2 regions of the Paenibacillus sp. TC-CSREp1 genome follow, and region 1 is predicted to be linked to the other one. Evidence: riboswitches for the same ligand, from Rfam matches in the RefSeq annotation. Region 1 holds a riboswitch; the other holds the start of a gene.
What was found. A riboswitch is a leader RNA that binds a small molecule or an ion and turns the genes downstream of it on or off. The one in region 1 is predicted to bind glycine.

Region 1 (16,418 bases):
AACGTTGTTGTTTTGATAAAATGGCGCAGCCGCTCACTTTCTTCTGCGGTTAACAGCGGGCTGACTTTGTAATACTGATCTTCCTCCATCGGCAGATCAACGGTGGATAACACAAGATCATATTCCTCAGCCGGAACTCGGGTGGCCTCGTACCAGGATACGCTGTCTATAATCTGTATTTCCGGGAACTCCTTGGACAGCCGACTGGACAGCATGCGGGACGAGCCTATGCCGCTGTTACATACCACAATTGCGCGAATCTCCTGCTTTAACGCACGCAGCCGCTCAATGGATGCCCCAAAATGCATAACCAGAAAACCGATCTCCTCATCGGGTACCTCTGCTCCCGGCCATGCTTGTAACACCGACGTTCTTACCTGCTCAAAAAGGATGTCATAATCCTTGCGAATCTGCTGTAATAGCGGATTGCGTATGACCTGATGCCCTTCAAGACGTTCCATCACCGGAATCATGTGAGCAATCAGGCCTTCCCGAAGCAAACGATCCTCATGAAAGGCATACCCTGTTCTTTCCTGCATCTGATCCGTAAGCGAATGCACCCGATCCATCAGAATCAGATCATCGATCGGGAGCAGACCGGAGGAGTGAAGCTGCTGCTCGGTCTCGATTAGCAATTGGTGAAAATAGTGCTGCTCCTCCTCAGAAAAGCTCATGTCAAGCTGTGAGGATAATACACTGCATAGACGGGAGGCCATAAATGCGGGTACTCGTGCTTCATGCGCCTCTGCCATAGCCCTGGCAGCTACAGCCGATTCTGCCCCTGATCGTGCACGTTCTATATGGAAACCTTTGCGTATACGAACAACTGCCGCTGATAATTGAATAAGCAGCTTCATATACTGCCGTTCAGGAATTTTTTCGAGCCATTCGATATCCGGCTGCCATAATGCATTTTCAATCGTAAGCACATCGCTATGCCCGATCATACGAAGCAGCTTTTGATTTACGATAGAACCGCCCTGCTCTGGCTGTCTGCCGAAAAGGTCCGACTCATCCAGCACTTCCAGAGCCAGCGCGGCAATCGATCTGCGGTGAACCGCCTCACTGCCGGTAATTTTGACCCCGTATCCTCGCCTTCGTACCAGCTTCAGCCCCGCCTGACGAATGCGGGATTCCAGATCATCCAGGTCGGTCGTGACGGTAGACACCGTCACCTTCAGATCAGAAGCAAGAGCAAGCAGCTTGACTGGTTCTGCCTCATCGAGCAGGATGCAAAGCATGAAGAGCTTACGCTCTTCCGGCGTAAACTCTACATATTCATGACCTTCCAGCTTCTGGCGTAATGCACTGAGGTCATCTGAACCGGAACCGGAATCAATCCGAATGCCGGTCCCCGATTTTTTTTCCAATCGCATCCCGAGCGGCTCAAGCCATTGTTCGATCATCAGCAGCTCACGATGCACAGTACGGGTACTCACTTTTACTTCAACGGCGATTTCGCCGGCCGTGACTTCATGAGGATGATCCAGCAGGAACTCCACAATTTCACGTTGTCTTTTGGTAATACTCATATCTCAGCCTCCGGCTCTTGGAAAACGGCCGCCTAGTTTGAAGCTGTATCGCAGTGATTCACTGCTTACTTCAAACGTTCAACAAGCGCATCGTATTCCGGGCTTTTTAGGAAGTTGTCAATGGATATATGCTCCGCGTTCGGTGCGACTGCACGCGCTCGATCCGTTAATGTTTTTTGCGTAATTACAACGTCAGCATCCTGCGGAATTTCACTAATCGCCGTGTTGGTTACGGCAACATCAATTCCCTCGGATTTCATCTTCTTGCGAAGAATGGAAGCACCCATGGCACTTGAACCCATACCTGCATCACAGGAGAATACAATCTTTTTCACATCTGCTTTTGCTTTGGCAGCTGCAGCAATGCCGATATTTGCTGCTCTGTCTGCATCACGGTGATCTGCCGTAATGGCTGCATTTCCCGTATTGCCTTGACTCTTCATGTCCTTCATTCGGCTGGAGGCCGATTCCAGATCTTCATCCTTCTGTTTACCCGTTTTGAGCAGCAGAGAGGCCACCAGGAAGGAAACAACCGCAGCAACGATAACCCCTGCAAGCATCGGGATGTATCCACCTTTCGGCGTCAGCAGGAAATAAGCAATGATACTGCCCGGTGACGGTGCCGACACCAGTCCTGCTCCTGTCAGCATGAACGTCAATGTCCCTGTTACACCACCAGCGATAGCGGCCAGAATCAGAATAGGTCTCATCAGAATGTAAGGGAAATAAATTTCGTGAATCCCGCCGAAGAAATGAATAATGACTGCACCCGGTGCAGATGATCTCGCCGTTCCCCGTCCAAAGAAGCAGTATGCCAGCAAAATCCCCAGACCCGGCCCGGGGTTGGATTCCAGCATATAAAGCACGGACTGACCCAGTTCTCTTGCCTGATCTGTAGCAATCGGTGTTAATATCCCGTGGTTAATTGCATTATTCAGGAATAATACTTTACCTGGTTCAATGATCAGGTTGACCAGCGGCAGCAAGCCCAGGTTCATCAAACCCTGTACGCCTGCAGACAGCACCTTGCTGATGGCCTCTACGGCAGGTCCGATCCCCAATAAGGCAATGATGCCCAAAATACCGCCGATAATTCCGGCCGAGAAATTGTTGACCAGCATTTCAAAACCGGCTCTGATCTTGCCCTCTACCGATTTATCAAACTTTTTGATCACCCATGCCCCGAACGGTCCCGCAATCATGGCTCCAAGGAACATCGGAATGTCACTGCCTACAATGACACCTATCGTCATAATCGCCCCGACGACCCCGCCGCGTGTTCCATGCACCATCGTACCCCCGGTATAACCGATCAGCAGCGGCAGTAAATATTTAATCATCGGATCAACGAGCTGTGACAGCGTTTCATTCGGGAACCAGCCTGTTTTGATAAACATCGCGGTGATTAATCCCCAAGCAATAAACGCGCCCATATTAGGCATAACCATACCGCTCAGGAATCGTCCAAAGCGCTGCACACCGACACGTAACCCACCCTTGGAATTGGACGTTTGGTCCAAATTACTCATTGGTTTATCCTCCTTGAATCAAGTCATTATAAATTTGAAAGGGGTGTCATGCATCCCTGCTGTAATCCTAAGCGAGAAACCGCTGCTGTTCAATCAAATGAAAGCGTACTTTCGTCATGAACAATGATGACAACATTAGATTATGTAATCGCTTTTTTGTAGTCATATTCATTAAAACCCTTGATACACAAGGACTTTTCAGGCTATGATTCAGATCATATACAGTACAGGAAGCAGTATCATAGCTTGGTCCGCACTCCCCATTTTTATCCTGAATTCATATGGTTATAGCTCAAAAACCGTTCAACTACTCCTGCAAAAACATCAAAAAACCTGCATGAGCTGGCAGCCCACACAGGTTCAAAGAACATCTTTTTTGAATGTTATATGATAATATATATGTCAGTAAGTACAAATCAATCCGATCATGCAGTGCATCATCTACTCGATATGCTTCCGATAAGCGTCCGCATTCAGAAGTGCGGATAGAGCCGCCTGTAAATCTCCCTCAACACGGATTTCAATCATCCAGCCTTGTTCATAAGGAGAGCTGTTCACCAGCTCCGGCGAGTCCTGCAGCGCTTCATTGACTGCAACAATCGTACCGCTAACAGGCGAAAATAAGTCCGACACCGTTTTCACCGATTCAATGGTTCCGATGCTCTCGGCCGCAGCGACACTTGCTTCAAGGTCAGGCAGTTCTACAAACACAATGTCACCCAGCTGATGCTGTGCGAACTCGGTAATGCCGATCCGAACGGTATCCTCTCCAACGGTTTGCACCCACTCATGCTCTTCACTGTACAGGAAATCACTTCTCAATTCGCTCATCCATATCCGCCTCGCTTCTTCAATAATGAGTGCATGCGTTCTTTGACCTTTACCTCTTCCCCAAACAACAGCGTAAATATTTCGCATTCAAATGTCAAGATAGCTTACAATTTATTCGAAATTCATGCCGGTGGTCCCATCACCAAAAAGCACTCTTTCTACATATACTGGATAATAATAGAATAGTAAACGCACTCATTTTAAATATACGAACGTTATATTCAATAAATAGTATAATATTCGTCTTTTATACAAGTTTAATGATATTGTTCTTGACATCATGATTGGATTCACGTTTTAATGAGAGTAGCAACTGAATTGAATTGCATTACGTATGAACCGCGGATGAATGTAAAGGGAGAGACTGCCCGTGACACCCGTTCTGGGGATGTACTTAAGGCGGCGCCGAAGGAGTAAACCACCGACAAGCGGAGGTGAATCTCTCAGGCAAAAGGACTTTTACAGGACGCAACTCTGGAGAGCATCTAATCGTCCTTAACGGACGTTATGATCACCCAAGGGGAAACCTGTCTGCACTAGCGGCGGGGTAACTCTCAGGTACAAGGGACAGAGCCTAAGAATACAGCGTGCTATATGGCATGCCGGTTCTTTGGCCTGTCCTTTTCCTTTTCCTTTTCCTTTTCCCCAAAAAAGAATGCAGGATATCGAATCGTCGGCCTTTGGCAGCGTGTCTTTCATAAACGACTTCATCCAATACTTATGAATGTGCTTGTTGTTTAGCATCTTTACCTGATTCACAGATTTCGCGTTTCTATACTTGGCCCGATAACGGCCCTTGACGAGGTGATTGGATGTCCGACTTATTAAGAACACCACTCTTCCCCCTATATGCTCAATATGAAGGTGTACGCTGCATCGATTTTGGAGGCTGGGAGCTTCCGGTGCAGTTCAGCGGTATTCAAAAGGAGCATGAAGCGGTGCGTGAGCGTGCCGGGCTGTTTGATGTGTCCCATATGGGTGAATTCACCGTAACGGGAGAGCAGGCGGAAGCCTTTTTACAACGCATGACCACCAATGATGTAACCACAATCGTACCGGGCCAGGCCCAATATACCCTGATGTGTTATCCTGATGGCGGCGTGGTGGATGATCTGCTGATCTACAAGTTGGCGGAGCAGCACTATATGCTCGTTGTGAATGCCTCCAATATCGACAAGGATTGGGCTTGGCTGCAAGAACACATGACTCCTGGCGTGAACATGACCAATGTTTCGGAGCAGACGGCTTTGCTTGCACTGCAGGGTCCTCTGGCAGTCGAAATTCTCGGCAAAGTTACAGGCACGGGCACGGATGCAGCTTCGATCGAACCTTTCCGCTTTGTACAGGATGCCAGCGTATGCGGGGTCAGCCTGCTGTTATCGCGTACCGGATATACGGGAGAGGATGGCTTTGAACTGTACGTTTCAGCAGAACAGGCTGCTCTGGTATGGAACGGATTGATGGAAGCCGGTGCTGATCTGGGTCTGGTTCCGGCAGGACTTGGCGCTCGTGATACACTTCGATTTGAAGCGAAGCTGCCTTTGTATGGCCAGGAGCTGTCTCCTACCATCTCTCCACTGGAGGCAGGTCTTGGCATGTTTGTGAAGCTGAATGCCGGACCTTTTATCGGACACGAAGCTCTGCTGAAGCAGAAAAATGACGGTCCTGCCCGCAAGCTCGTTGGCATTGAAGTGCTGGAGCGCGGCATTCCGCGTCCGCATTATCCGATCTATACAGGTGACGTGCAGATTGGAGAAGTGACAACAGGTACCCAATCACCAACCTTGAAGCGTAATCTGGGCCTTGCCCTGATTGATGCCAGACATGCCGCACTGGGCACACCGCTGGAGATTGAGATTCGCGGCAAAAAGCTGAAAGCCGAGGTCGTCAGAACCCCTTTTCATAAACGGACACGTACGTCAAACACCCCTACCCAAGGAGCTGAGCAAGCATGACGAGCAAGCACCGCTATATCCCCATGACTGAACAGGACCAGAGCTCTATGCTCGCCACGATTGGTGTGGATACGATCGAAGATCTGTTCAAAGACATCCCGCAGGAGATTCGTTATCAGGGCGAGCTGCCCGTATCCTCCAAACTGGATGAATATGCCTTAACCCGTCACATGTCCAAACAAGCCGGTAAAAATGCCAACTTCGAGACACACGCCAGTTTTCTCGGCGCAGGCATCTACGATCATCACATCCCTTCTGTCATTAACCATGTTATTTCCCGTTCGGAGTTCTATACCGCCTACACCCCTTATCAGCCTGAGATCAGCCAAGGGGAGCTGCAAGCGATCTTCGAATTTCAATCCTATATCTGTGAACTGACGGGCATGGCGGTAGCCAACGCGAGCATGTATGATGGTGCAACCGCATTTGCCGAAGCAGGTAATCTCGCCGCAGCTGCCACACGCCGCAAACAGCTTATCGTATCCCGTACCGTTCACCCGGAAGCCCGCCAAGTGTTACAGGCTTATGCACATGGCTTGAGTCTGGAGATCGTGGAGATTGGTTACAAGGATGGTGTGACGGACTGGGATGCCCTGCAAGCAGCCATTTCGGACGACACTGCAGCAGTTATGATTCAAAGCCCCAACTTCTTCGGTGCTGTGGAAAATGTAAAACAGGCTGCCGACCTTGTGCATGCACACAAAGGCCTGCTCGTTGTGAGCGCCAACCCGCTGTCGCTCGGTCTGCTGGAAGCCCCAGGCAAGCTGGGTGCCGACATCGTAGTAGGCGATGCGCAGCCCCTTGGAATCGCCGCTTCGCTTGGCGGACCCACTTGCGGATACTTCGCCGTGTCCCAGGCTCACATGCGCCGGATTCCCGGTCGCATCGTCGGTCAGACCACCGACCGCAACGGCAAACGTGGCTTTGTGCTGACGCTGCAAGCGCGCGAGCAGCACATCCGCCGCGAAAAAGCGACGTCCAACATCTGCTCGAATCAGGCCTTGCTCGCGTTAAGTGCTTCCGTTTACATGTCCACTATGGGAAGACAGGGTATGATCGATGTCGCTGACCTGAATTTACAGAAAAGCCACTATGCGCTCCAGAAGTTCAAAGCGATGCCGGGGGTAAGCCTGACTTTCTCAGCTCCTACCTTTAACGAGTTTGTGATCCAGCTTCCGGAAGGAACCGATGTGGATGCCCTCCAGCTGAAGCTGCTGGATGCAGGCTTCATCGGTGGTTATGAGCTTGGGAAGAACTATCCAGAGCTTGCAGGACATATGCTCATCGCGGTTACCGAACGTCGCAGCAAAGAAGAGATTGACGAATTCGCACGTGTATTGGAGGGATCACTGTGACTCAGGAAATGACAACAAAAGCGGCCGGAGCCTCATCGGAAGGCCAAACAAATTCACATGCTGATACAACCAGTGCAGTTCAACCTACGAATCAGCAGCCCGAGACTGGTCTGCAATCCGCAGCTGTCAACCTGCAAACTGCCTCATCGGCTGCTCCCGAGCAAACATTGATCTTTGAATTGAGCAGTCCGGGCCGCGTAGCTTATTCCCTGCCGGAGTGTGATGTGCCCCGTCTGGACGCCGACACGTTGATTCCCCGGGAAATGCTACGCTCAGAAGCTGCAGCCTTGCCGGAAGTATTTGAAGTGGATGTCATTCGCCACTACACTGCATTATCCCGCCGCAACTTCGGGGTAGATAACGGATTTTACCCGCTTGGCTCCTGTACGATGAAATACAACCCGAAGATTAACGAGGATGTTGCCCGGTATAACGGCTTTGCCAAAATCCATCCTTACCAGCATGAATCGAGCCTTCAAGGTGCGCTGGAACTGCTGTATACGTTACAGCAGGATCTGGCCGGGCTGACTGGCATGGATGCCGTGACCCTGCAGCCGGCTGCAGGTGCACATGGCGAATGGACCGGACTGATGATGATTCGCGCTTATCACGAAAGTCGCGGTGAGCTTCGTACCAAAGTTATCGTGCCCGACTCCTCTCACGGCACGAACCCGGCCAGCGCAACGGTGGCGGGATTCGAAACCGTCACGATTCCTTCCCGTACAGACGGTCTTGTTGATCTGGAGGCGCTGCGTGCGGCGGTTGGAACGGATACCGCTGCCTTGATGCTGACAAATCCGAATACACTCGGCTTGTTTGAGAAGGACATTCAAGAGATTGCGGCGATCGTACACGAGGCTGGTGGCCTCCTTTATTACGACGGAGCCAATTCCAATGCCATCATGGGTATTACACGGCCAGGGGATATGGGCTTTGATGTGGTGCATCTGAACTTGCACAAAACGATGAGCACCCCGCATGGCGGCGGCGGCCCGGGTGCAGGTCCGGTCGGTGTGAAAAGCCGTCTGATCCCGTTCCTGCCCAAACCGATGGTTGTTCAGAATGATCAGGGTGTTTATTCACTGGATTATGAAGGAGATCAATCCATCGGCCGGGTAAAAGCCTACTATGGCAACTTTGGCATCCTAGTTCGTGCCTATGCTTACATTCGTACCTATGGCCCGGAAGGCCTGCGCCGTGTATCCGAATGTGCCGTGCTGAACGCCAACTATATGATGGCTCGTCTCGCACCTCACTATGAGATTCCTTATCCGGGTGTATGCAAGCATGAATTTGTGATGTCAGGACGCGGACTGAAGCAGTACGGTGTACGCACACTGGATGTGGCGAAGCGTCTGCTGGACTTTGGCTATCATCCGCCAACGATCTACTTCCCGCTTAATGTTGAGGAATGTATCATGATTGAGCCAACCGAGACCGAAAGCAAAGAAACGCTCGACGGATTTATTGATACGATGATTCGCATCGCCAAGGAAGCGGAAGAAACACCTGAAGTGGTGCTGAACGCACCCTATGGCACACCCGTCACACGATTGGATGAAACGACCGCGGCACGTAAACCTGTATTGAATTGTGCCTGCAGCTGAGCATCGATTTATAACCGTTAATTTACTTGCTGCTGATTGACTGCATGTCATCCCCTTGTGCGGGTGGAGGTATTCCCTCGACTGTGCAAGGGGATTTTTTGGATTTATTTGTAGCGTGCATTGCGACTAATATTTCCAACGTGAAAACAAAAAAAGCCGGCACCCACTTGATTCGTGGACACCGGCGATATTGCTGCCCAGGGCAGCCCTTTAATTCGGAAAAAGAAAACCTCAAATCCGGAGGAAACTCCGGCAAAATTACGCTTGAATGCTTTGAACGAGTTCAACCACTTGTTCAGCGGTTTGCATTTCCAACGCTTTGGCTGCCAGTTCCTGCATATCCGCACGGGACAGCTTGGTGATCTGGCTGCGAGCTGGCAGAATGGAAGTTGCGCTCATGCTGAACTCATCCAGTCCGAGACCCAGCAGCAATGGAATTGCTGTTTCGTCTCCTGCCATCTCACCGCACATGCCAGCCCATTTGCCTTCACGATGCGCTGCATCGATAACCATTTTAACCAAACGCAAAATGGCCGGGTTGTAAGGCTGGTACAGATAAGATACACGCTCGTTCATCCGGTCAGCAGCCATCGTGTACTGAATCAGATCGTTTGTACCGATACTGAAGAAGTCCACTTCTTTGGCGAATTGATCCGCCATTACAGCTGTTGATGGAATTTCGACCATGATACCGAGTTGAATGCTGTCGGAAACAGCAATCCCTTCAGCGACCAGCTTTTCCTTCTCTTCGAGCAGAACAGCTTTTGCTTCACGGAATTCACCCAGTGTTGCGATCATCGGGAACATGATACGCAGGTTTCCGTGTACACTTGCACGCAGCAACGCACGCAATTGTGTACGGAAGATATCCAGACGGTCCAGACACAGACGAACTGCGCGGAAGCCGAGGAATGGATTCATTTCTTTTGGCAGATCCAGATAAGGAAGCTCTTTGTCCCCACCGATGTCGAGTGTACGCACAACGACCGGTTTACCTTCCATTTTTTCAAGTACCGCTTTGTAAGCATTGTACTGAATGTCTTCAGAAGGAAGCTTGTCTCTGCCCATGTACAAGAACTCGGTACGGTACAAACCTACGGCTTCGCCACCGTTCTCCAATACACCTGTTACATCATTCGGTGTACCGATGTTTGCAGCAAGCTCCACATGAACGTTGTCCACGGTAACTGTCGGTTCGTCACGCAGTTTTCTCCACTCCGCACGCTGTGCATCATACTGTTCCTGTTTGGCACGGTATTCAGCAACTACGTCGTCTGTAGGGTTAACCAGAACGTGGCCGTCCAGACCGTCAACAATGATCAGGTCGCCTTGTTTCGCTTGAGACAAAATGTCCTTCGTTCCGACTACAGCCGGAATTTCGAGCGAACGAGCCATGATTGCAGAGTGAGAAGTCCGTCCACCGATGTTCGTCGCAAAACCTTTAACATACTGGCGGTTCAATTGAGCTGTATCGGAAGGGGTCAAGTCCTCCGCTAGCACAATCACTTCTTCACTGATCTCAGCCGGGCTCATGAAGTCGATGCCAAGCAAGTGATTTAGCACACGCTTTGTCACGTCACGCATATCTGCTGCACGTTCCTGCAGGTATGCACTCTTCATATTTTCAAACATGGAGATGAACTGGGAAGCTGTTTCATTCAGTGCAAATTCAGCATTCACCATTTCATCCGCAATTTTGGCTTTTACCGGATCAATCAGTTCCGGGTCATCCAGAATGAGCAAATGCGATGCGAAAATTTCAGCTTTTTTCTCGCCAAGCTCTTGTAAAGTACGCTCTTTGATCGCTTCGAGCTCAGCCCGGGACTTGCCCAGAGCCGAGTCGAGTTTAGCGATCTCTGCGTCAACGTCGTTAATTTGGCGTTTTTCTACAGAGTAGTCAGGATGCTCCAAGATAAACGCCTTGGCGATAGCGATACCCGCCGAAGCCGCGATCCCGGAAACATTAAGCATTAATTTCGCCCAACCCTTCGTTAACCATAACGTCAGTCAAAGCTTGCAGAGCTTCTGCTTCGCCTTCACCTTCAACGATAATGCTGATGGTGTCCCCTTGCTCCAGACCGAGAGAAAGAACGCCCAGAATGGATTTCAATGTTACTTTTTTGCCGTTAGCTTCTGCAAAAGATTCTGCACCTTTGAATTTGTTTGCTGTATTAACCAGGGCAGTTGCCGGACGTGCGTGGATACCATCTTCGTCTGTAATTCTGAATGTTTGTTGCATTACAATCATCTCGCTTTCGGTAGTTTAGTTTAGGCATTGCGTATATTTACACTTGCTTGCCATCGTTGGAACAGTTCTTATTTTATCTCAATGATCGGCTGATCGCCAACTTTGAGCACGCCACTCTTCTTCAGTGTGACGGTGGAGCCTTCTGGCAGGTTGGTGAAAATCACCGGAGAGATGATGGACGGAGCATTTGCTTTTACATACTCCAGATCCACTTCCATAATCGGCTGACCCGCAGATACCAGGTCACCTTCCTGAACCAGTACGTTGAAACCTTGACCTTTCAGTTTCACCGTATTGACACCTATGTGAACAAGCACTTCCTTGCCGCCATCGGACATAATACCTACGGCATGTTTGCTTGGAAATACATTAAATACTTTACCATACACAGGGGAGGTAATCGTGCCATCATGTGGCAAAATAGCGAACCCGTCACCTGTCATCTTTTCAGCAAAGACCGGATCAGGTACGTTGGTTATATCAAGCAGCTCACCATTAACCGGCATAACGATATCCTCTGGTACAATGCGTTCGCCCTGCTCTCCTTGCGCCTTCTCCTCTTCAGGAGTTGGTTTAACCTCTGCAGCGGGAGCTGGTGCAGGCGTACGTCCTGCAATGATATCCTGCATTTGGGATTTAATCGTATCGGAACGTGTTCCGAAGATGGCTTGAACATTATTACCCACTTCAAGCACACCAGATGCACCCAACTGCTTCAAACGATCTTTTTGCACATTCGATTTCTCATTAACTTCAATCCGCAAACGAGTGATACATGCATCCAGATGTTTGATATTTTCCTTACCGCCAAACGCTTCGAGAATATTATGCGGCAGATCATCAGCAGAGCCTGAAGCACCACTGCTCGATGCAGCCTCAGCAGAAGCTTCCTCGCGTCCCGGCGTTTTGAGGTTGAACTTGCGAATAATGAATCGGAAACCGAAATAATAGATTACCGCAAGAATCAGACCAACGATAATAACGTCCCACCATGGCGTACGGTTTGGAATGATACCAAAGATCAGGAAGTCAATGAAACCACCTGAGAAGGTCATCCCGATTTTGACGTTAAGCAGTTGCATCGTCATGAAGGACAAACCTGCAAAGATACAGTGTACAGCAAACAGAATCGGTGCTACAAACAGGAACGAGAACTCAAGCGGCTCTGTAATACCTGTCAGGAACGATGTCAGTGCAGCAGAACCCATGATACCTGCAACATATTTTTTATGCTCAGGTCTTGCTTCATGGTACATCGCAAGTGCGGCAGCTGGCAAACCGAACATCATGAACGGGAATTTACCAACCTGGAACGTTCCCGCTGTCAGCGCAACACCATCACGCAGCTGGCTGAAGAAAATCTTCTGGTCTCCGCGAATGACATCGCCGGCTTTGTTCACATACTCACCGAACTCAAACCAGAATGGAGAGTAGAAAATATGATGCAGACCGAACGGAATCAGTGAGCGCTCCACAACACCGAAGATGAAAGCCGACAAGGTCGGACTGGTATCCACCATGAAGTGAGAAATCGCATTTAATCCGTTCTGAATCGGAGGCCAGATTACTACGAGCAGCAACCCGAGAATCAGGGAAACGACTGAAGTAACGATAGGAACAAAACGTTTACCTGCGAAGAATCCCAGGTAAGACGGCAGCTCTATTTTAAAGAACCGATTATAACACAGTGCTGCGGCGATACCGATAATGATACCTCCAAATACCCCTGTGCTTAATGTAGGAATCCCCAGGATACTTGCATAACCCGGCACCTTGCCAATCATGGCAGGGGTAACCCCTACAGCAGAACCTAAAGTTACATTCATGACCAGATAACCGATGATGGCTGCAAGTCCTGCAACACCTTCACCGCCAGCCAGTCCGACCGCTACACCGACCGCAAATAGCAATGCCAGATTATCAAATACGATCTGACCTGCGTTCATCATGATCGTTGCAATCGAGTTTACCCAAGGGGTATCGAGCGCAGTAACGTACTGCAAGAAATCAGGATTGACCAGCATGTTACCAATTCCGAGCAGCAAACCGGCCGCTGGCAGAATCGCTACTGGCAGCATGAGCGCCTTACCTACTCTTTGCAATACTCCAAAAAGCTTTTTAAACATCGCGTCGTATTCTTCCTTTCATGTGAGTGTATATGTCGTGATGCAAGCAAGGGAACACAAAAAAGGCATGAACTAATAAAAGTGAACTGTGCCTACCTTGGGGTATAGCATACCCTTAAAAAGGTAGAACAATCACACTCAAATTAACTCATGCCTGATCGAGTCAGTAACACGTCGCTTATGTTTATTCAGTTGCTTGATTACGGTCACCATTGTAGCATCACTCTGCACGTATTGCAAGCCTTTACAGAAAAAAACGTTATTCCTGTTTTATTTCGGAGCACACTTTACTGATTTTCTTCCTCTTTCCGCTGATTCAGTCGCTGCAGATGTATGGTTAAGTATCCAACTTCTGCCGGATAAACGGGCAGCTTGAGTCGTTTTTCCATCACCTTGGTCAGCTTCCATGCAAGCGAGTACATTTCGGGATACTCCAATTTTAACAACGAATCCAGCTTGTGAAGCTCCTCCACCTTATCTCCGCGGCGTATACGCTCAAGAGCAAACCGCAGATGTGTTAACAGACGGGAATAATCCAATGATTGCGTTTCAAACGAATAATCCAGCTGATCGGCAACCAGATTCACCAGATCCGTAATTAACTGCGAATGCTCCCGCACCTGGGAGATATTCTGGTTTGTCATCGCACTATAAATATGCAAAGCAACAAACCCGATCTCATCCTGGCCCAAGTCCACACCCATTTTTTCCTTGATCAAACGAATCGCATACTCTCCCATTCGATATTCATCGGGATATATCTCCCGTGTTTCGTATAAGAAAGGGTTCTGAATGACGATGCCCTGCTCTTTGCGCTTCAAGGCAAAAGAAATATGATCCGTTAAGGCAATATGAATATGTTCATTGAGCGGAACGTCCGTACGCTCTGCAATATACGTAATGACTTCATTAATAATCTCGATCAACGCTTCATCTACCTGTGGGAGAAGCTGCTTGTACTGCTCCTGCTCCTGCTGGTTTTTCAAAATAAACATTTTCTCCACAGCCGTCAGTGGAATGTCATCACTCGGCTTCCGATTAAAGCCGATGCCTTTGCCGATGACCACGACTTCACCATGCTCTGGATGCTGTGCAATAATTACATTATTATTTAGCGCTTTATTTACATGCAGGCTGCTCATTTTTGCACCTCTTTTTTCACACCATCTTGGATGTGCCGCACACATCTTGTTACAGACAAAAAAACGACCGGAGCGGGCAAACCGCGCCGGACGTCTCGCTTAAAAAGTAACAAAAATTCGCCTTAAGGTCAATAGACAAGCCTTGTAATGCCGCTGCCAGTTCTTACTCCTTGCTCTCGCTTCTTTCCACAAGGCTCTCGATCACTGGTGAGGTCGCCTTCACAGGCTCACTCGATTGCACAGCGGTGGGTACAGCTGCTTTTGTTTTCGTCAAACCTTTAATCAGCTGCTCTACGTCGATGCCAGACACACTTTTCAACATTTCGGGTGCTGTAGCCATCAGTTCGGTTACATAATTGCTGACACGCGCAGCCCCTTCACCTTTGCCTGTATCTACGACTGTCAGCTTATCAATGGATGAGATCGGCTCAGCAATTTTACCAGCTAGCTCAGGCAGCATTTTGACAATGATATCGAGTACCGCTGCTTCGCCAAACTTCTGGAACGCCTCCGCCAGCTTCTCTTTCGCTTCCGCTTCGGCAAGACCGCGAAGACGAATAACCTCTGCATCCGCTGTACCTTTAGCGCGCTCTGCATCCGCAATCGCCTGACCTTCAAGCCGCTTTTGCTCGGCTGTTGCTTTGGCCTGCGTTTCGATCGAGTATTGTACCGCATCGGCTTCGCGCATGCGTTTTGCTTTGTCCGCTTCCGCAGCCTGCTCTACCGCGTAACGATCCGCTTCGGCTTTCTTTTTCACTTCGGCATCATACTGCTTCTCACGAACGGTAATTTCTTTTTCTTGCAAGTCAATCTCACGCTCTTTACGTACGAGTTCAACCTTCATCTGCTCTTCAACAACCGTCTGTCTGGCACGGGCTTCCTGAATGTGATACGCCTGATCAGCTTCCGCTTTGGCGGTATCCTGATCGCGTTTAAATGCCGCTACTTTCAGTTCCTTCTCCTTGGCTGCCTCTGCAATGTTGGTATCACGAAGCAACTCGGCTTTTTGTCCCTGCTCTTCCGCATTTGCCTTCTGAATCCGTGCATCACGCATCGCTTCTGCTTCGGCAATCTCGGCATCACGCTTCACGGCTGCGATTCTTGGTTTACCAAGCGCATCAAGATATCCTTGTTTGTCACGAACATCCTTGATTGTAAAGGAAACGATCTGCAGACCCATCTTTTTCAAATCCCGAGCTGCCACGCCCTGTACCTCTTGAGCGAAACGGTCCCGGTTCCGATACACTTCTTCTACCGTCATCGTACCGAGAATGGCCCGTAAATGGCCCTCCAGCACTTCCTGTGCTTCGCCTCTAAGAGAGTCCACCGGTTTGCCGATAAACTGCTCTGCCGCCGTTGCAACGTCCTCTACAGCGCTTCCAACCTTGATGATCGCCACCCCGTCAGCAATAACCGGAACACCCTGTTCTGTGTACACTTCAGGTGTGGAGACGTCGAGCTTGTGTGAAAGCAATGAGATAAATTCAGACTGCTGGAATACAGGAAGAATAAACGCACCGCCGCCGCGAACAATTTTAATTTTGCGCCCGGAATCATCCTCGGATATATTTTTGCTGCCCAGGAATGAACCTGTCACAATCATCGCTTCATCCGGCCCGACCGTCTTGTATCTTGCCCAGAAGGCCAGACCCAGAATCAAAATAACCCCTATAACCACAACAGGAATCAATAACACATCCCAATCCAGATTAGCTGTCATTCACATCTCTCCCCTTATCTCGTAAGTAATTAAAATGACTTCGTGCTTGTGAGCGCTACCCTTATTCGGATCACTCACTACCTCACATTTCTTTAAGTACATCCTCATCCCACTCGGATACCCTCAGCACGCCATCCACCACATCAATAACAACTACTCGCGCTCCCGCCGCAATGGGAAGCTGCTCGAAGCTGGATGCCGTCTGAATCGTACTTCCGGATGCAAAACGAATCATGACTTCACCGAATCCGTTTGCCGGTATCGGAATTGTAATCTCCCCGATTTTGCCCGCCAATTCTTTCATCGAAAAAGCAATTGAAACGTCACTGTTGCGCATCGGCTTGATATATGCGAAGAATACCAGCATGGCTGC
Region 2 (16,418 bases), on a different contig from region 1:
CCCATATTTCTGAGCAGATACGAGAAAATGTGAAACTGTTTGCCTGATAAAATAATTTCTTCTCCCGTCTGCTCGTTAACGATCCGGTTATCCTTCTCATAGATCGCCAGATGATCCAGCTTCAAAACATTATTGCTGGATACAGCCGCACCTGCCTTGCGCAGCTGCACCTCAATGCGGGCAGCAAGCTCGTCTGGATGAAAGGGCTTGGTCACATAGTCATCGGCAAAATCAAGCCCATGCAGCTTGTCGTCAATCGACGTTCTGGCTGAAAGCATAACGATCGGCACAGCAGGATACTCCTTTTTCAAACGCTGTCCTATTGTAAATCCATCCAGCCCTGGCAGCATAACGTCCAGTATCACCAAAGAACAGCCTGTCGCCGCCTCAACAGCCCCCTCTCCGCTGCCCAGCCACATGACCTCATAACCGCGGTCCTCCAGATCCTCTCTTACCCATGTCGCAATTTCGGTATCGTCTTCAATGTATAACAATTTGTTTTTCATATATGTACTCGTTTCCTTTCACTACCCTTTGGGTTAATGATATATCTGGGCAGATTTGGCATATCCGCATCACTTCATCATCATTACAGATGACCTGCCTTCAAGGTTATTATAACGCAATCTGTGTTGACGTAATATTATCCGAATCATTCAGCTTCACAATAGTCCGATAAGCATTACATATACCACACTTGCTTCTGCATATCCTATACACATCTGACGGGAGGAATTTCACATGCTGCTCGAAGCCATCTTTCACCAACCCAAACGGAACTGGGCCTATGCCTATGACCGGGATACCATTCACCTGCGCCTACGTGCCAAAAAGAATGACTTGACCGAGGTTTATGCCCTGACCGGGGATAAATATGCGTGGGAGGAAACACGGGATATCGTGCCGTTGACCAAATTCACGTCAGATTCCATGTTTGATTATTACGAGGGGGAAGTGAAACCTCCGTATCGTCGATTGAAGTATGCTTTTTTGCTTAAAAGCGGAGATAAACAGATCTGGATGACCGAGACGGACTTCCAGGAAGAGGAGCCGGATGATCCGGGGCGAATGTTTCAGTTTCCTTATATTCATGCAGGAGCTGTATTTACACCCCCGGCATGGGTGAAGGATGCGGTATTTTATCAGATTTTCCCCGAGCGGTTCGCGAACGGTAATCCTGCCATCAATCCCGAGAAGGTCGAACCCTGGGGCGGTGAGCCTACACCGTTTAATTTTTTTGGCGGTGATCTTCAAGGGGTGATGGATCATCTCGATTACCTTAGCGAACTTGGCATTAATGCGATCTACTTTACTCCAATCTTTGAGGCTACGACAAACCATAAATACGATACCGAGGACTATCTGCGCGTGGACCGTCATTTTGGTGATGCAGATACGGTGAAACGTCTGGTCAAGCTCTGCCACGAACGAGGCATTCGTGTCCTGCTGGATGCGGTATTTAACCACTCTGGCAAAACCTTTGCCCCATTCCTCGACGTGCAGAAGCACGGTGCGGCATCCAAATACAAGGACTGGTTTCACATTCATGAATTTCCGTTGACCGTGAAGAATGGCATTCCAACCTATGAGACGTTTGGCTTTGAAGCTCATATGCCCAAGCTGAATACCGAAAACCCCGATGTTAAAGCCTACTTGCTTGAAGTAGCCGAGTATTGGATCAAGGAAATCGGCACGGACGGCTGGCGCCTCGATGTGGCCGATGAGGTGGATGATGCTTTCTGGCGTGATTTCCGCCGAGTCGTGAAAGCAGCTAACCCCGACGCCTATATTCTGGGCGAAATATGGAATGAATCATCTGCCTGGCTGCAGGGTGACCAGTTTGATGCCGCAATGAACTACCCGTTTACGGCAGCTGTGAATGCTTTCTTTGTTGAAGATAAGATGCACGCCGAACAATTCGCCAACTCCATCGGCCGCCAGTTATCCCGCTATCCGCTTCAGGCGAGTGAGGTAGCCTTCAACTTGCTGGACAGTCATGATACCCCACGCCTGCTTACCTTGTGCGAGGGAGATCAGCGCAAGATGAAGCTGGCCGCATTGTTCCAGTTCAGCTATATGGGAGCACCGTGCATCTATTATGGTGACGAGATTGGCCTCGACGGGGAACATGATCCGGGGTGCCGCAAATGCATGGAGTGGGATGAGGCGAAGCAGGACCGGGAACTGCTCGGCTTTTATCAAAAGCTGATTGCCCTTCGTCATGCACATCCGGCATTGCGAGCCGAAGGCACGGTTCGCTTTCTGCAAGCCCGTGCGGGCGGCAGTCAGCTCGTAATGGAACGCAAGAGTGATACCGAGCGCATTCTGGTGCTGTTCAACCGCTCGGAGGAAACCGCCATCGTTGAGCTGGAAGCAGGCGATCAGCCCTGGACCGAGCTGTTTGAAGGCAATCACCGCACCGCTATAGACCAAGGGGTTCTCGCCATTGAACTGCCTGCCTATGGCTATGCCGTTATGCGTACGGAACTGGCGGAGCAATAATAATAGCCATAATCTTCACCTGGCATGGATTAAGTATATGTTCACAACGATGCTACAGGTCGACAAACGGGACAGACAGTCCATATAAAAAAGCGTTCATCATAACCTGATCTGATTCACAGGTGGATGGACGCTTTTTTTGTCATGTGATTTTGTATTCGTTTTGTCTTGTTTTGCCTTAATCGGTACCTGGGATATCAGGTTTGTCTTCCGGCTCTGCCCGCTTCGCCTTAGGCTTAGCCAGCTTTTCCATCATTTTGCGTCCTGTAGGGGTCTGGGCCAGCCCGCCTTGCGCTGTCTCACGATGACGGCTAGGCATCGCACTGCCCACCTCCAGCATAACATCGATGACTTCATCGGAAGGAATGGCGCTACGCACCCCTGCCAGAGCCATATCTGCCGCAGCCAGTGCGGTAACAGCACCGAGTCCGTTACGCACGATGCATGGAATCTCTACCAGGCCAGCCACCGGATCACAGATGAGGCCCAGTGTATTTTTCAAAGCCAGCCCGACCGCATGCACGACCTGCTCCGGCGTGCCGCCGCGCAGCTCCACCATCGCACCCGCAGCCATACCGATTGCAGACCCTACCTCGGCCTGACAGCCGCCTTCCGCACCGGAGATGAAGGAGTTGTTGGCAATAACGTAACCGATAGCCCCGGCGCAGAACAGTCCGTTCACCAGATGTTCATCCGTCCAGCCAAAGCGTTCCTGCGAGCTGATGAACACACCCGGAATAATACCGCAGGAGCCCGCTGTTGGCGTAGCCACGATACGTCCCATAGAAGCATTCACTTCTGATACACACAGAGCGTAGGCCATAGCAAGCGCAGAAGCGTCACCGGAGCAGGTCTGCCCTTGGCGAATGTATTCGGCCATCTTTTTCCCGTCTCCACCCGTCAGTCCGCTGCGCGAGGTCGTATCTTCAGTGAGCCCCTTGCGCACGGCTTCCTTCATTACCTGGTAGTATTCCGACATCTGCTTCACCACGTCTGCCTCCGGTGTGTTCGTCTCCTGCACCTGCTCCTCAATCATTAGCTGCGCAATCGTTTTGGACTCGGCTGTGCAGATCGCGTTTAATTCATGCAAATGCTTAAACCGCATTCGGGTCAACCCCTCTCTTCAGATCAATCACACGAATGTCCAGCACGTGATCCAGCGAACGCAGTTTTTTCAGAACCTCTTCACTCGGAGGAGCATCCATCTCCATCGCCGTCAGAGCCTCTCCATCACGCGCCTTTCGATCCACCTGCATATAACCTATGTTCACTCCAGATGAGCTAATCGTTGAAGTGACCGAGGCGAGCACACCTGCCTTGTCCGCATGTCTTAACACTAAGGTCGGAAATTCCCCACTGATCTGCACGCGAAAATCATTCAGCGCATTCACCGACACACTGCCGCCGCCAATGGAAGCCCCCATTAATGAGCACTGCCGTTCACCATGCCAGAGTTCAATCTTAACCGTGTTAGGATGGGGAGCTGGTAGACCACTCGTATAAAATTCAACCTCCATACCCGCTTCGGCTGCATACTGCTCTGCATCCGGTATCCGCGGATCATCCGTAACATAATCGAGCAAGCCGCCAATGAGTGCCAGATCAGTCCCGTGTCCCTGGTACGTATCTGCAAATGATCCGTACAGTGTGAGCCGCGCACGTTCCGGTGTGCAACCCAGCCATTGGCGGGCAATACGGCCGAGCCTTGCAGCACCTGCTGTATGTGAACTGGATGGTCCTGTCATCGACGGACCGATAATTGAGAAAACATCTTTAAATCGCACGTTGTAACCCTCCAATTGGTTTCGTCATCGTTATTCAGACAAGACCGCCATAATGTTCCTGATTTACTGAATGATGACATCAAAAAAGGACAGAAGAAGGCCGTTAGCCCTCTCTCTGTCCTTGATACCTGAGAGTTTCATGATCGCAGCAGCGTCAGAACAAAGTCAAGTACGTTCCAGTACCCGCCTGTTACCGAGCTGATCAATCATATACCCCTTGGGTGGCGCTTCTTCTGCGCACTCTCCAGAGCTGCGTCCAACGATGGTACATTTACCTGAGAGATTAACCGCTATGCCGGGTGCATAACAGCTTGCTCCTTCGGTGCCTGAACCCGGCCTGTACATTACGTGCAGTCCGCTCAGGTCTCTCCCGCTCGTTATCATTCGCTTTATTCTGTTATTTCATTACGAATCACGCTTTTGGCATTCATTCAATCATATACAGATTAATATGCCGCTCAATTTATGTCAACTAAAGTGACGCAACATGCCTGTTGTAATAAAAAGGAATCCCTGACTGTCAGAAAGTAAGGATTCCTTCGTTTCTATAATAATATGCATTTTTCACTAGGACGTGTCTGAAAACTCTGAAGGAAGCAGATTTTGCTGAATTTTCGTTCCAAGCCAGGAAGTTTCCCGCAGGCGTGCCGGGGCACGTCAAGGGAAAGTGACGCAGCAGGGGGCGAAAAGGCGGTAAAAGATGCACTTCAGTAGGTTTCAAGACACGCCCTAATATTGTTCAAGGCTCACTATTCACAGGATATTATTTGTTTGGCTTTGCAAGCTGGAGCGCATCCACCCACGACAGCAGCTTCTCCTGTGTCCAGGCATCATTTTCTCCCATGATCGAATATCGCAAACCTTCCTCGCTCCATGACAGATTGCGAATCATGGACATGTACGAACCCTCCGTATCACGGATTGTTACTTTCTTTTCCTCTGGCAGCAGCTTTTCATCTACATTTTCCTCAGGTGCCTGGAATACCGTTATACTGATCTCAGGCTTGTTATTCTTCACATAATATAACGTCACCTCATCCCGGCTTTCACTCACGGACGAAGTCATCTCGATTCTCGACAATTCCAGATCCTTCCCTACATATTGCAGAAACGGCTGCCCCACTGCCTTCTCTGCTTCTTCCAGTGTTATCTCCTTGTTATTCATCACATCATTCATCTTTTGGATCTCAACGTCTGCAGGGATGTCCAGCGTAAACGTCTTGTCCGTGAATTCAGGATTGTAATCAATCAGGTCATACAGTACCTCCGATTTGGTATCCCCGTACGTACTGGTCGCTTTAATAACCATCCACTTCTTGGGGTCTATCCAGTATTCGGATGACATCGACAGGGAATTTTCATCCTTGGGTGTTAGTTCAATGTGAATTACCTCATGACCTTGAAGCGTTTCCTGGCCCAGCGTCTTCACGTTGTGGGAATCACGCATCCGTTCCAGTTGATCCACCAGCATCTGCTTTTGGGTTTGGTTAGGCTCTTGCTGAAACGAGGAGGAGTCCATTGAAAAAGCGGTCTTGGCCTCTTTCTCATAAATCAGAATCTCTGATCCGTTATGAACCGCATAACTTACATTTCCATCTTCCTCTGTCTCAACCCGCTGCTGTCCTGTTTTCCCATCTACCCATTCCTTCACCTGTACGGTATTTGTGATTTCCCCATCCGTCCACATCTTCAAAAGACCTTCCGCATAGTAGGAAGCCGGCTCTGACTCGGCAGCAATAATCTTCTCAATCATGTCATCCCCCGACATGCCAAGCACCTCCTTTTCCGAACATCCTGTTAACATTGAAGTGGCAATCAAGGCAGCTCCGAGCAGCTTCCATCCTTTCTTCATCATAAACGATCATCCTCCTTCTTTAATTTCTGTGTATTTTTACAGTTCCGGCAATCGGCACACAGCCGCAGTCCCGTATTGTTCCGAGGACCACATGCGCATATCCCCTCCATGCTTTAATGCAATCCTTCTGGCTATGCTTAATCCCAGGCCCGAGCCTCCTGCGAAGCCATGTCTCTCCTGCTTGTGATATTGAACATACGGCTCGAAAATTCGTTCCAGCTGTTCTGGAGGAATTGCAGGACCTTCATTTTGAACCACCATGATCGTTGCCCCGGTTCTGTAAGGATCAAGCTCCGCTCCGAGTAACGGATTCATCCATTCGGGGAGCTCCTCCACTGAATCAATTACAGCGAGTCCGATTCTACCTTCGGGAGGCGTATAACGAAGCGCATTATGCACCAGATTATCGGTCAGGCGCATCAGTGATTCAGGATGAATCCGGTAGAGATGATTCGTGCGTACAGACACCTGCATGTTGTAATGATCACGTTCCGCAAGTCCTCCGTAACTGCCCAGCAGCATCTCGAAAAACTCTTCCCCTTCCACCTCAACCATAGCGAGTTCCGAATCACTGGAGCCAAGCGCTGTATACATCTCAAGCTCACCGATCATCTGTTTCATACGTTCCACATTTCTCGCAATAACATCTTTATACTCCTGTCTCTCCAATCGTTCAGAACGGTTGTCCATGCTGATTGCCTCCGCATAAGCACTGATGGACATCAACGGTGTTTTCAGGTCATGAGACAGAGAGGCTACAATCATCTCTTTTTCTTTTTGCTGCTTCTCCACCTCTGCCTGAGTCTGCCTGACCGTTTGCTGCATCGCATCGAACTGCTGCAGCAGCGTACCCATCTCATCGTTCCGAATGTTTGCCCGTACAACATCCGGTTGTTCTCCACGGGCAAACGCATGCATCCTGTTCATCAAAGCTCTCATGGGAAAGAATAGCTTTCGGGATAGCAGCCACAACACCGTCCCATACAACAGTACAAAGAATAACACTGCTCCGCCGACAACCCAGGTTGTTCGAATCGATATGCCTTCAAGCCAGTCCTGACGCAGCATCGTTATCTCATAAATGCCCGCCAGTTCTCCATGATTCCAGACCGGTTTCTTCAGTGAAAATGTACGGTGACGAATCTGCAGGTTGTACAGGTTCCGGTATAATTCAGAGCTTCTTACCGTGTATCCGCTTGATGACCATGTATCCCCGCCAGAACTGTACACCCGAATGCCAGAGGGCAGATACAGATTGAAACTCACCTGTTCACTGGCAAGCTCAGGGAGAATTTGATGCTCGGGAGACTGCAGCTGGTACAGCTCCGGATTATCCAGTGCCTTCTCTATAGGAGCGAAACGTCCGGATAACTCCACGTACTCAGCTACTGCGCGCTGACTTTCATAATAGTTATACAAGGAAAACAATGCCCAGCCCGCAGCCACAGGCAATAACATGACAATCAGGAACGCAAGCATCAGCCAATATTTCAGCTTCATTCGATCCGCTCCCCAATAAAGCGGTAGCCGCTGCCCCATACCGTTTGAATCCAGCGCGGCTGATGCGGCTCATCTCCCAGCTTTGCGCGCAGACTTTTCACGTGTACAGTGACTGTGCTTGAGCTTCCCTCTGCCGGCTGGCCCCACACATGTTCATAAATTTCCGTTTTCGTGAATGCCCGGCCTTGATGCGAAGCCAGCAGCATAAGCAGCGCTCCTTCTTTTCCCGTCAGCTGCAGCTCGGTACCATTCAGCATCACCTGCTGATTCAGCGGGTGGATGGATAATCCGTCATTGTACTGCTGAAAAACAGAACTGGATGAGGAACGGGGGTGGCTCCCCTGATATCTGCGATATCTGCTCAGATGGGCTTCAATCCGCGCTGTAAGCTCAGCCAGGCTGAAGGGTTTCGTGATATAATCATCCGCACCTAGGCCGAGCCCCTTCAGTTTACTTTCCTCCTGGTGACGTGCACTCATGATTAATACGGGAACATCACTGATTAACCTGACATGTTTGCATACGGTAAATCCGTCCATCTCCGGCAGCATCAGATCAAGCAGGACAAGCTGATACTCCCCCTGTCTGAAGTCCTCCCAGCTCTCCAGTCCACTTGATGCCCAGGTTACTGCATACCCTTCACGGCGCAGATGATCCAGCAGAATACGGGCTATTTCCGGGTCATCCTCTACCAGCAGTATGTTATCCTTGTCTGTCATTGCGCTTTCATCCTCCCATGTTTAAAGTGTAGCGAACAATCCATAAGATTCTGTAAAGTTAATACTTTCTTTATAAATGCCAATTACGCAAAGCTTTAGCAGGAAAATAACCCCATTACAATGCTTCAAGCCTTGCATTTTTGTTATTTCAGGTCAAACCTCACTATAGATGTTACCCCAAATGTTGGAAAAAGTTTATTGAATTTAGACAAATTGAATGTTAAGATGTATCAAACAACGTTTTAAACAATGTTTAAATATAACGAGAAGGGAACAAGAAGCTGTGGACAAGAACAATGAAACCAAAGAGACTATTCTTCAAACTGCACTGGAGATGATCAAACAGGAAGGATTCGAGAAGATCACCATTCGCAGCATTGCCCAACGTTCGAATACAAACGTATCACTGGTGAATTATTACTTTGGCTCCAAGGATAAGCTGATTAGCGAGGTGATACAGATTCTGCTTTCTGGTTTTCAGGAATCTTTCGAGGTACTGGATGACTTTACTTTGCCACCCGAGCAACGCTTGAAACGTTTTTTGCTGCATTATGTACAAGGAATAGAGCAGTACCCTGAACTGCTGTCACGAGTCATTACCATGGGCGCCAATTTATTTGCGTCACAGCAGGAGTATGGAAAGTTTATGCGGATGATTGGATTCGACAAAATCAAGAGTCTGCTGAAAGAGCTGACCAACGAACAGGATCAAGACATTCTAATGATGATGGTGATGCAAGTCTTCGGTGCCGTGTTCATGCCTGCACTGATGAGACAGACTCTTGAGGCTGGCTCAGGCATCGAAATGAAGCCTGTCGAGCGTCAGATTGACCTGCTGCTGGAACGTTATTTTTTCAGAAAATAAGATGTGAGGAGAGATTACTCATGAATATGCTGCGTAAATACTGGCCTGATCTGGGGATGCTGTTCGCGGCAGTAACCGCAATCGGCATCGTTATGAATCTTCGTACCATGTCCGAACTGAGTATGATCTTGTGGCTTAGCTTCATCGCCATTCTGGTGCATCAATTCGAAGAGTATCGCTGGCCCGGCTATTTTGGCGGTTTATTTAACATCGTTATATTCAAAAGCGAACAACCTACGCATTATCCGCTGAACCCGCAGTCTGCCATGGTCATTAACCTGGTTATCGCCTATGTTTTTTATCTTCTGCCCGTCTTTTTCCCAACCTTCATCTGGATGGCACTGGCCCCGATCTTTATGGGTTTTTTTCAGTTTGTCTGGCATGGTCTATTCGCCAATATCAAAGCCAAAACATGGTACAATCCCGGCCTGTTCGCCGTGCTGGTTTTCCATTTCCCAATCGGTGGATGGTATCTGTATTACATTACAGAACACAAGCTGGCAAGCACCACCGACTGGATCATCGGATTGGTGTACTTTGTAATCGCTGTGTATCTCCTCATTATTAAAGGAAATATGTGGCTGAAGGATATCCATTCACCCTTCCATTTCTCCGACAAACAGCTGGGACCATATCACAACAAATGACTGCATCATAAAAAAAATACCCCATAGAGAGACGTATCAAGTGTCTGCTCTATAAGGTACTGTTTAAAATGTTTTACTGTGAAATTTTCATACACCAATCCAGCAATCATTAACCAAAACGACCCATAATATATTCCTGTGTCAGACGGTTGTCCGGATTGGTAAAGATATGCTCCGTATCCCCATGCTCAACCAGGCTGCCCAGGTAAAAATAAGCCGTATAGTCCGAGATGCGCGCTGCCTGCTGCATATTATGCGTAACAATGACAATGCGCAGCTCCTGCTTCAGCTCGGAAATTAATTCTTCTACCTTGCCTGTTGATACCGGGTCAAGCGCAGATGCCGGCTCATCGAGCAGCAGAATCTGCGGATCTACGGATAACGCCCGTGCGATACAGAGACGCTGCTGCTGACCACCCGACAGTGCCAGAGCCGAGTCATGCAGCCTGTCTTTCACTTCATCCCACAGAGCGGCGCGACGCAAGCTTTTTTCCACAATCTCATCCAGTGCTTTCTTGTTTTTTGTACCACGGTAGCGGGGGCCAAACGCGATATTGTTGTAGATGGATTTATGAAAAGGGTTAGGCTTCTGCCACACCATACCAATCTTCTGCCGAAGCTTGATTACATCAGTGCCCGGTTCATTCAGGTCGTTGCCATCCATCCAGATATGTCCCTCCGTGCGAGAACCGGCAATCTCATCATTCATCCGGTTCAATGAGCGGAGAAAGGTGGATTTGCCGCAGCCGGAAGGCCCGATCAGTGCTGTTACACTGGACTCCGGGAAGGTAAGGCTGATCTGTTTGACCGCCTGGAAATGCCCATAATATATGCTTAACTGTTCCGTACCGAAAGGTATGGCCATGTCGGTTCCTCCTTATTTCGAAGCTGTCATCCGGCGATATACAACACGGCCGATCCAGCGTGCACTCAGATTAAACGCAAGCACCAGAATAACCAATACGGCCGATGCACCTGCTGCGATCTCTTTGGAATCTGGTCCAATGCCCTCGCTGTTGACTTTCCAGATATGCACAGCCAATGTTTCAGCAGGACGGAGCGGATTAATTGGCGATCTCGGGCTTGTCGGATTCCAATCCGTGAAGTCCAGCGGCGGGCTGCTCATTCCGGCGGTAAACATCAGAGCAGCAGCTTCACCGAAAATCCGGCCAGAGGCCAGAATCGTTCCCGTGATCAAACTTGGCAGTGCCACAGGCAGCAGAATTGACGTAATGATTTTCCATTTGGACAAACCAAGAGCCAGCCCCGCTTCCTTCTGCTCCTTCGGAACAGCACGGAAAGCTTGCTCCGTCGTACGCACCATCAGCGGCAGGTTGAAAATAGCCAGCGCCATAGCACCCGATAAGAGAGAGAAACCAAGACCGAACGTATTAACAATTAATAATAGTCCGAACAAACCAATAACGATAGATGGGAAGGACGACAATACTTCAACAACCAGACGAATGAAACTTGTAATCCGTCCCGGTTTGGCGTATTCCGCCATATAAATACCACCGCCCCAGCCGAGCGGGATCGTAATAATTAACGTGAGCACGAGCAAAAATATAGAGTTAAACAATTGCGGCCCAATACCGCCGCCGCCTTTGAGCAATTGTGGAGCACTCGTCAGGAAGTGCCAGTTGATCTGGCCGATTCCCCGGAAAAGAATGAATCCGAGCAGCCCGAGCAGAAGCACAACGATGAAAAGAGCGAGTACAACAATGACACCTGTTGCAATTTTATCTACTGTTTTTGCCTTTAATTTCATACCCGGTTTCTCCTTTCAAGCAGGCGAACCAGAATGACAAAGACAAAGGTCATTACCAGAAGCACAAGCGCCATACTCCAAAGTGCATTGTTATGGACAGAGCCCATCGTGGTGTTGCCCATACTCAGTGTAATTACACTGGTCAACGTGGAAGCCGATTCGAGCAGAGATGTTGGTACATGCGGTGCATTACCGATAACCATCTGTACCGCAAGTGCCTCACCGAAGGCACGGGCCATGCCCAGAACAACCCCGGTAAGCAGCGCAGGCAGAACAGTCGGAATAATGACCCGATAGATCGTTTGCCAGCGTGTTGCACCCAGTGCATAGGACGATTCACGCAGCCCTTTAGGAAGCGCAGACAGTGCATCTGCCATAATGCTGGTCACTGTTGGCAGAATCATGACGGACAATACAAGGCATCCGGCTGCAATCCCGACACCCGCACCGCCGAACATGCTGCGCAGCAAAGGTACAATGACACTAAGACCAATAAAACCGTAAACAACCGAAGGAATACCAGACAAAAGCTCGATCGCAGGCTGCAGTATTTTTTTACCTTTACCCGGTACGATCTCTGTCATAAAGAGTGCTGCACACAGGCTAAGCGGACTTGCAATCAGCGCTGCCAGAAAAGTTGTAATAAACGAACCTGTTATAAAAGGCAACGCGCCATAGGCCGCAGGTTCTCCTGTTGGATTCCATGTTTTTCCTGTTAGAAAATCACTCATGCTTATGCCGTTCTGGAAAAATGTCGACAGCCCTTTTGAGGCTACAAAATATACGATGGAAAACATGACAACGATCAGGAAAACGACACAAATCGACGTATAGATTCGTCCCGTCCACTCTTCCCAGTAGTGCTTCTCTCTCAAGGGTCGGCGTGACTTCACTTTGCTATTCATTGCCGTTCCCCCTCCGGTCTGTTCCATAACAACCATCCTTCTATAGTGGAATTGATGCAAAATATGGGATATTTTCAGAGCAAACTGCGTAAAGAGGCAGGACCTGAGTCCGCCTCTCTCGCTGTATGCGCAAGTTAAAGATTATTTCGTCACGTTACCTGCTGCATCGCGTTTAACTTTCATACCAGACACTGGGATGTAGCCCAGCTCTGTTACGTCTTTTTGTTGAATTTCATCACTCAGGATGTAGTCAAGGAACGCTTTGGTTGCAGCATCCGGCTCACCTTTTGTGTACATATGCTCGTATGCCCACACTGGATAAGCACCGGATTCTACGTTTTCTACAGTTGCTTCCACACCTTCATATTTCAGAACTTGCAGGCTGTCGTCCAGGTAGGACAGGGCCAGGTAACCAATTGCACCTGGAGTCTCAGCTACAAGCTTCTTAACTGTACCGGAGGAATCCTCTTGAATCGAACCTTGGATATCTTCAACTTTCGTACCCAGCGCAAATTTTTCGAATGTTGCACGTGTACCGGAGCTGCCTGGACGGTTTACGATAACGATTGCTTGATCTTTACCGCCAACTTCTTTCCAGTTCTTCACTTTACCAGAGAAAATGTCGATCAGTTGTTGTTTGGTCAGATCCGTCACACCTGCATCTTTATTGCTTACAGGAGCAATCGCAACTACAGCAACCTGATGATCTTTCAGTTCACTTACTTTAGCAGCGTCATCGATTTTTTCTTCTGCAAACACGTCAGAGTTACCGATGGTCGCTTGTCCGTCAGATACTTGAGTCAGACCAGTACCACTACCGCCGCCTTGCACTTGCACAGTGATGTTCTTATATTGATCAACTGCCATAAATTTTTGTCCAGCTTGATCTACCAGTGGCTGCAGTGCTGTTGATCCAACAGCCAGAATGTTACCGCTGAGTTCAGCTGCAGCAGTACCTTCTCCTGATCCATTGCTTGCGGCACCATTTGTAGTACCTGCGTCGTTTTTCGATCCGCATGCTGCAAGCACCAGTACGAACGTTAAGGTCATCAAAATAAACGGCAACTTTTTAAACATGTTTTGTTTTCCTCCCCCAATGTAGTGATGGCGTTTTGTAAATTTGTGTGATCACCATCAACTCTTTAATCATTGTAGTTTTGGTATGTCATCCGAAAATCAATGTTTTGTAAACGCAATGTTAAAAATTCGGGCTGTGTATGAATGAAGTTGGACTAGTATAATGCGTTTAAAATAGGACTCTGTGCAGTCGTTCCGGCTACGGATCGTTCTTCCGATCGCTGTTGTCTCCGAATTTTTATTGATTTTATTTTCTAAATGTAAACATTCGGAGACAAAGGCGACACTTTCGCTTCTTCAGAATTATTCAATATGCGGACAAGTTTCAAAAAGCGCCGGGTAGCCGCTTCGGGAACGGACGTTGCTACAATCGCTGTTATCCCCGGATATATTGGATTCCATTCTTCCAAGGAATATATCCGTTGATAAAGGCGACCGCTTCGCTTTTCCACAATCGTTCCGTTCCCTTCGCTACTTCGGCACTGGCTGCGCTCAGATCGCTAGAAGAAGAAATGATTGTCTTCTTCTATATAACAGTCTTCTATGTCAGGCAGATAAGAACGAAAAAAATAGTTCAATAAACAGCAAAAAAAGGCTGTCTCACCCGAATGTGCATCGCACATCTGGTCAAACAGCCTTTTTACAGAATCATATGTTCATTTTTAATGTTTGATATGATCAACGCATCTCTTTTACCCCAAAATCCAAAGCCACAGTGCCAGCCCTGCCAAAGTAATCAGCAGCGTTGGAACAGTCAGGATGATGCCTGCCTTGAAATAGTATCCCCACGTAATCTTCACATCTTTACGGGACAATACATGCAGCCACAGCAAGGTCGCCAGCGACCCGATCGGTGTCATCTTCGGTCCCAGATCGGAACCAATGACATTGGCATAGATCATCGCTTCACGTATGATACCCTCGGTATGTGCTCCTTGAATGGCGAGCAAATTAATCAATACGGTTGGCAGATTATTCATCACTGATGATAATACAGCAGCGATTACACCCATCCCCAATGATGCGGCCAGCAGGCCGTAATCGGCTATAGCATCCAGCCAGCCGCTCAAATAATCGGTCAATCCGGCATTGCGCAGACCATACACGACGATATACATCCCCACCGAAAAGACAACAATGGACCATGGTGCTTCCTTGATTACCCGCTTCAGATCAACCGCTTCGCTTTTACGTGCAAGAATACCGAACAGCAGCGCTACTGCGCCTACAATCACGGAGACAGGAATCGGCAGAAACTCACTGGAGGCGTAAGCCACCAGTAGCAGTCCCAGCATAAACCAGGCGATTTTGAACACCCGCGGATCACGGATTGCTTCCTTTGGATCACGAGCAGCTGTGACATCATACGTAAGCGGAATGCTTTTGCGATAAAATAAAAACAGCATCGCCGTACTCGCCGCAATGGAGAACAGATTGGGCACGATCATACGTACGGCATATTCTACAAATGTAATGCCGAAGAAATCGGCAGAGACAATGTTCACCAGATTGCTGACGACCAGCGGCAGCGAAGTTGTATCTGCGATGAAACCACTCGCCATTACAAAAGCCAGCACCATACGCTCATCAAATTTCAATGCACGCACCATTGCCAGTACGATCGGTGTCAGAATAAGCGCTGCTCCATCATTCGCAAACAAGGCAGACACAGCTGCTCCAAGTAAAATAGAGTACAGGAACAGCCTGCGTCCGTTCCCTCCTGCCAGCCGGGCCATATGAAGAGCGGCCCACTCGAAGAACCCGGTTTCGTCCAAAATCAAAGAAATCATAATAATGCCGACAAAGGCAAGCGTAGCATTCCACACAATGGAAGCCACATCCGAAGCATCATTTAAACTAACAACACCAGCGGCCAGAGCAAGAAGAGCGCCTCCTGAGGCACTCCAGCCTATCCCGATTCCACGCGGCTGCCAGATGACCATTGTAATTGTCAAAACAAAAATCAGTATCGCTACATATACCATAGTTCCTCCTGCTGCTATCCTGACTCGATATGCGTATCGTTCTATTAATAAAAGTACAACGTACACTGGCTTGTAAGAACCAGACGATATATTTATACAGGTCCGCAGGAGGAATGTCTATCTTTATTTTCTGCAAGCTTATGAAAAAATGTACTTAGCCTGACTTCATCAGGACTTATCACTGTCTTTGGCTTTATCATCATTCATCTTGAACATACCCAGCAGACCTTGCAGCTGCTCTGCCATGTTATTTAAATGTGCAGAAGATGAGGCGATCTCTTCAACGGAAGCTAGCTGCTCCTGTGATGATGCCGAGACGGACTCGGTACTTGCTGCTGATTCCTGCGTGACATTCGATATGTCGTTCATCGTTTGCACAACATGGGAGGCCCCCTTCTCCAATTGCTTTGTCGTCTCTGACAGCTCATCCAGTGTGTGAACCGCATCCTCAACCGCTTTACGAATTTGTTCAAAGGATTGTCCGGATGTATTCACAGCCTGGAGACCTTCATCTACCCGGCTTTGAGCCGCATTCATCGCCTTCAGAGCTGAATCCATATCCTGACGTATATTGTGCACAAGCTCGCCAATCTGCCCTGCAGAGCTGCCTGACTCTTCAGCAAGCTTACGAACCTCGCCAGCAACGACGGCAAATCCGCGTCCTGCATCTCCTGCTCTGGCCGCTTCAATGGAAGCATTCAATGCCAGCAGGTTGGTTTGCTTCGAGATCGATGCAATGACGTCAACCATACCGCCGATTTCAGTAGTACGAATATGAAGGGATTGTACAACATGACCTAATTGCTCA

Region 2: it holds a riboswitch for glycine, as region 1 does, so the genes downstream of both, sdaAB (L-serine ammonia-lyase, iron-sulfur-dependent subunit beta) here and gcvT (glycine cleavage system aminomethyltransferase GcvT) in region 1, are expected to answer to the same signal.

Annotation. Positions count from the first base shown of each region.
Region 1 is NZ_JBNOKM010000018.1:79,015-95,432, reverse strand. Features, by position in the region: gene ACQSGY_RS24800 (BglG family transcription antiterminator) at 1-1,532, opposite strand, end outside; gene ACQSGY_RS24795 (PTS mannitol transporter subunit IICB) at 1,598-3,061, opposite strand; gene gcvH (glycine cleavage system protein GcvH) at 3,503-3,892, opposite strand; glycine riboswitch at 4,238-4,361, shown strand; glycine riboswitch at 4,365-4,465, shown strand; gene gcvT (glycine cleavage system aminomethyltransferase GcvT) at 4,705-5,847, shown strand; gene gcvPA (aminomethyl-transferring glycine dehydrogenase subunit GcvPA) at 5,844-7,202, shown strand; gene gcvPB (aminomethyl-transferring glycine dehydrogenase subunit GcvPB) at 7,199-8,809, shown strand; gene ptsP (phosphoenolpyruvate--protein phosphotransferase) at 9,068-10,780, opposite strand; gene ACQSGY_RS24765 (HPr family phosphocarrier protein) at 10,773-11,048, opposite strand; gene ptsG (glucose-specific PTS transporter subunit IIBC) at 11,126-13,183, opposite strand; gene glcT (glucose PTS transporter transcription antiterminator GlcT) at 13,471-14,325, opposite strand; gene ACQSGY_RS24750 (flotillin family protein) at 14,489-16,045, opposite strand; gene ACQSGY_RS24745 (protease) at 16,128-16,418, opposite strand, start outside.
Region 2 is NZ_JBNOKM010000015.1:46,909-63,326, forward strand. Features, by position in the region: gene ACQSGY_RS22080 (response regulator transcription factor) at 1-506, opposite strand, end outside; gene ACQSGY_RS22085 (alpha-glycosidase) at 742-2,502, shown strand; gene sdaAA (L-serine ammonia-lyase, iron-sulfur-dependent, subunit alpha) at 2,681-3,607, opposite strand; gene sdaAB (L-serine ammonia-lyase, iron-sulfur-dependent subunit beta) at 3,597-4,286, opposite strand; glycine riboswitch at 4,400-4,536, opposite strand; glycine riboswitch at 4,541-4,669, opposite strand; gene ACQSGY_RS22100 (LolA family protein) at 5,050-6,141, opposite strand; gene ACQSGY_RS22105 (sensor histidine kinase) at 6,178-7,641, opposite strand; gene ACQSGY_RS22110 (response regulator transcription factor) at 7,638-8,360, opposite strand; gene ACQSGY_RS22115 (TetR/AcrR family transcriptional regulator) at 8,644-9,225, shown strand; gene ACQSGY_RS22120 (HXXEE domain-containing protein) at 9,246-9,872, shown strand; gene pstB (phosphate ABC transporter ATP-binding protein PstB) at 9,982-10,737, opposite strand; gene pstA (phosphate ABC transporter permease PstA) at 10,750-11,643, opposite strand; gene pstC (phosphate ABC transporter permease subunit PstC) at 11,640-12,548, opposite strand; gene ACQSGY_RS22140 (phosphate ABC transporter substrate-binding protein) at 12,690-13,625, opposite strand; gene ACQSGY_RS22145 (arsenic transporter) at 14,318-15,610, opposite strand; gene ACQSGY_RS22150 (methyl-accepting chemotaxis protein) at 15,779-16,418, opposite strand, start outside.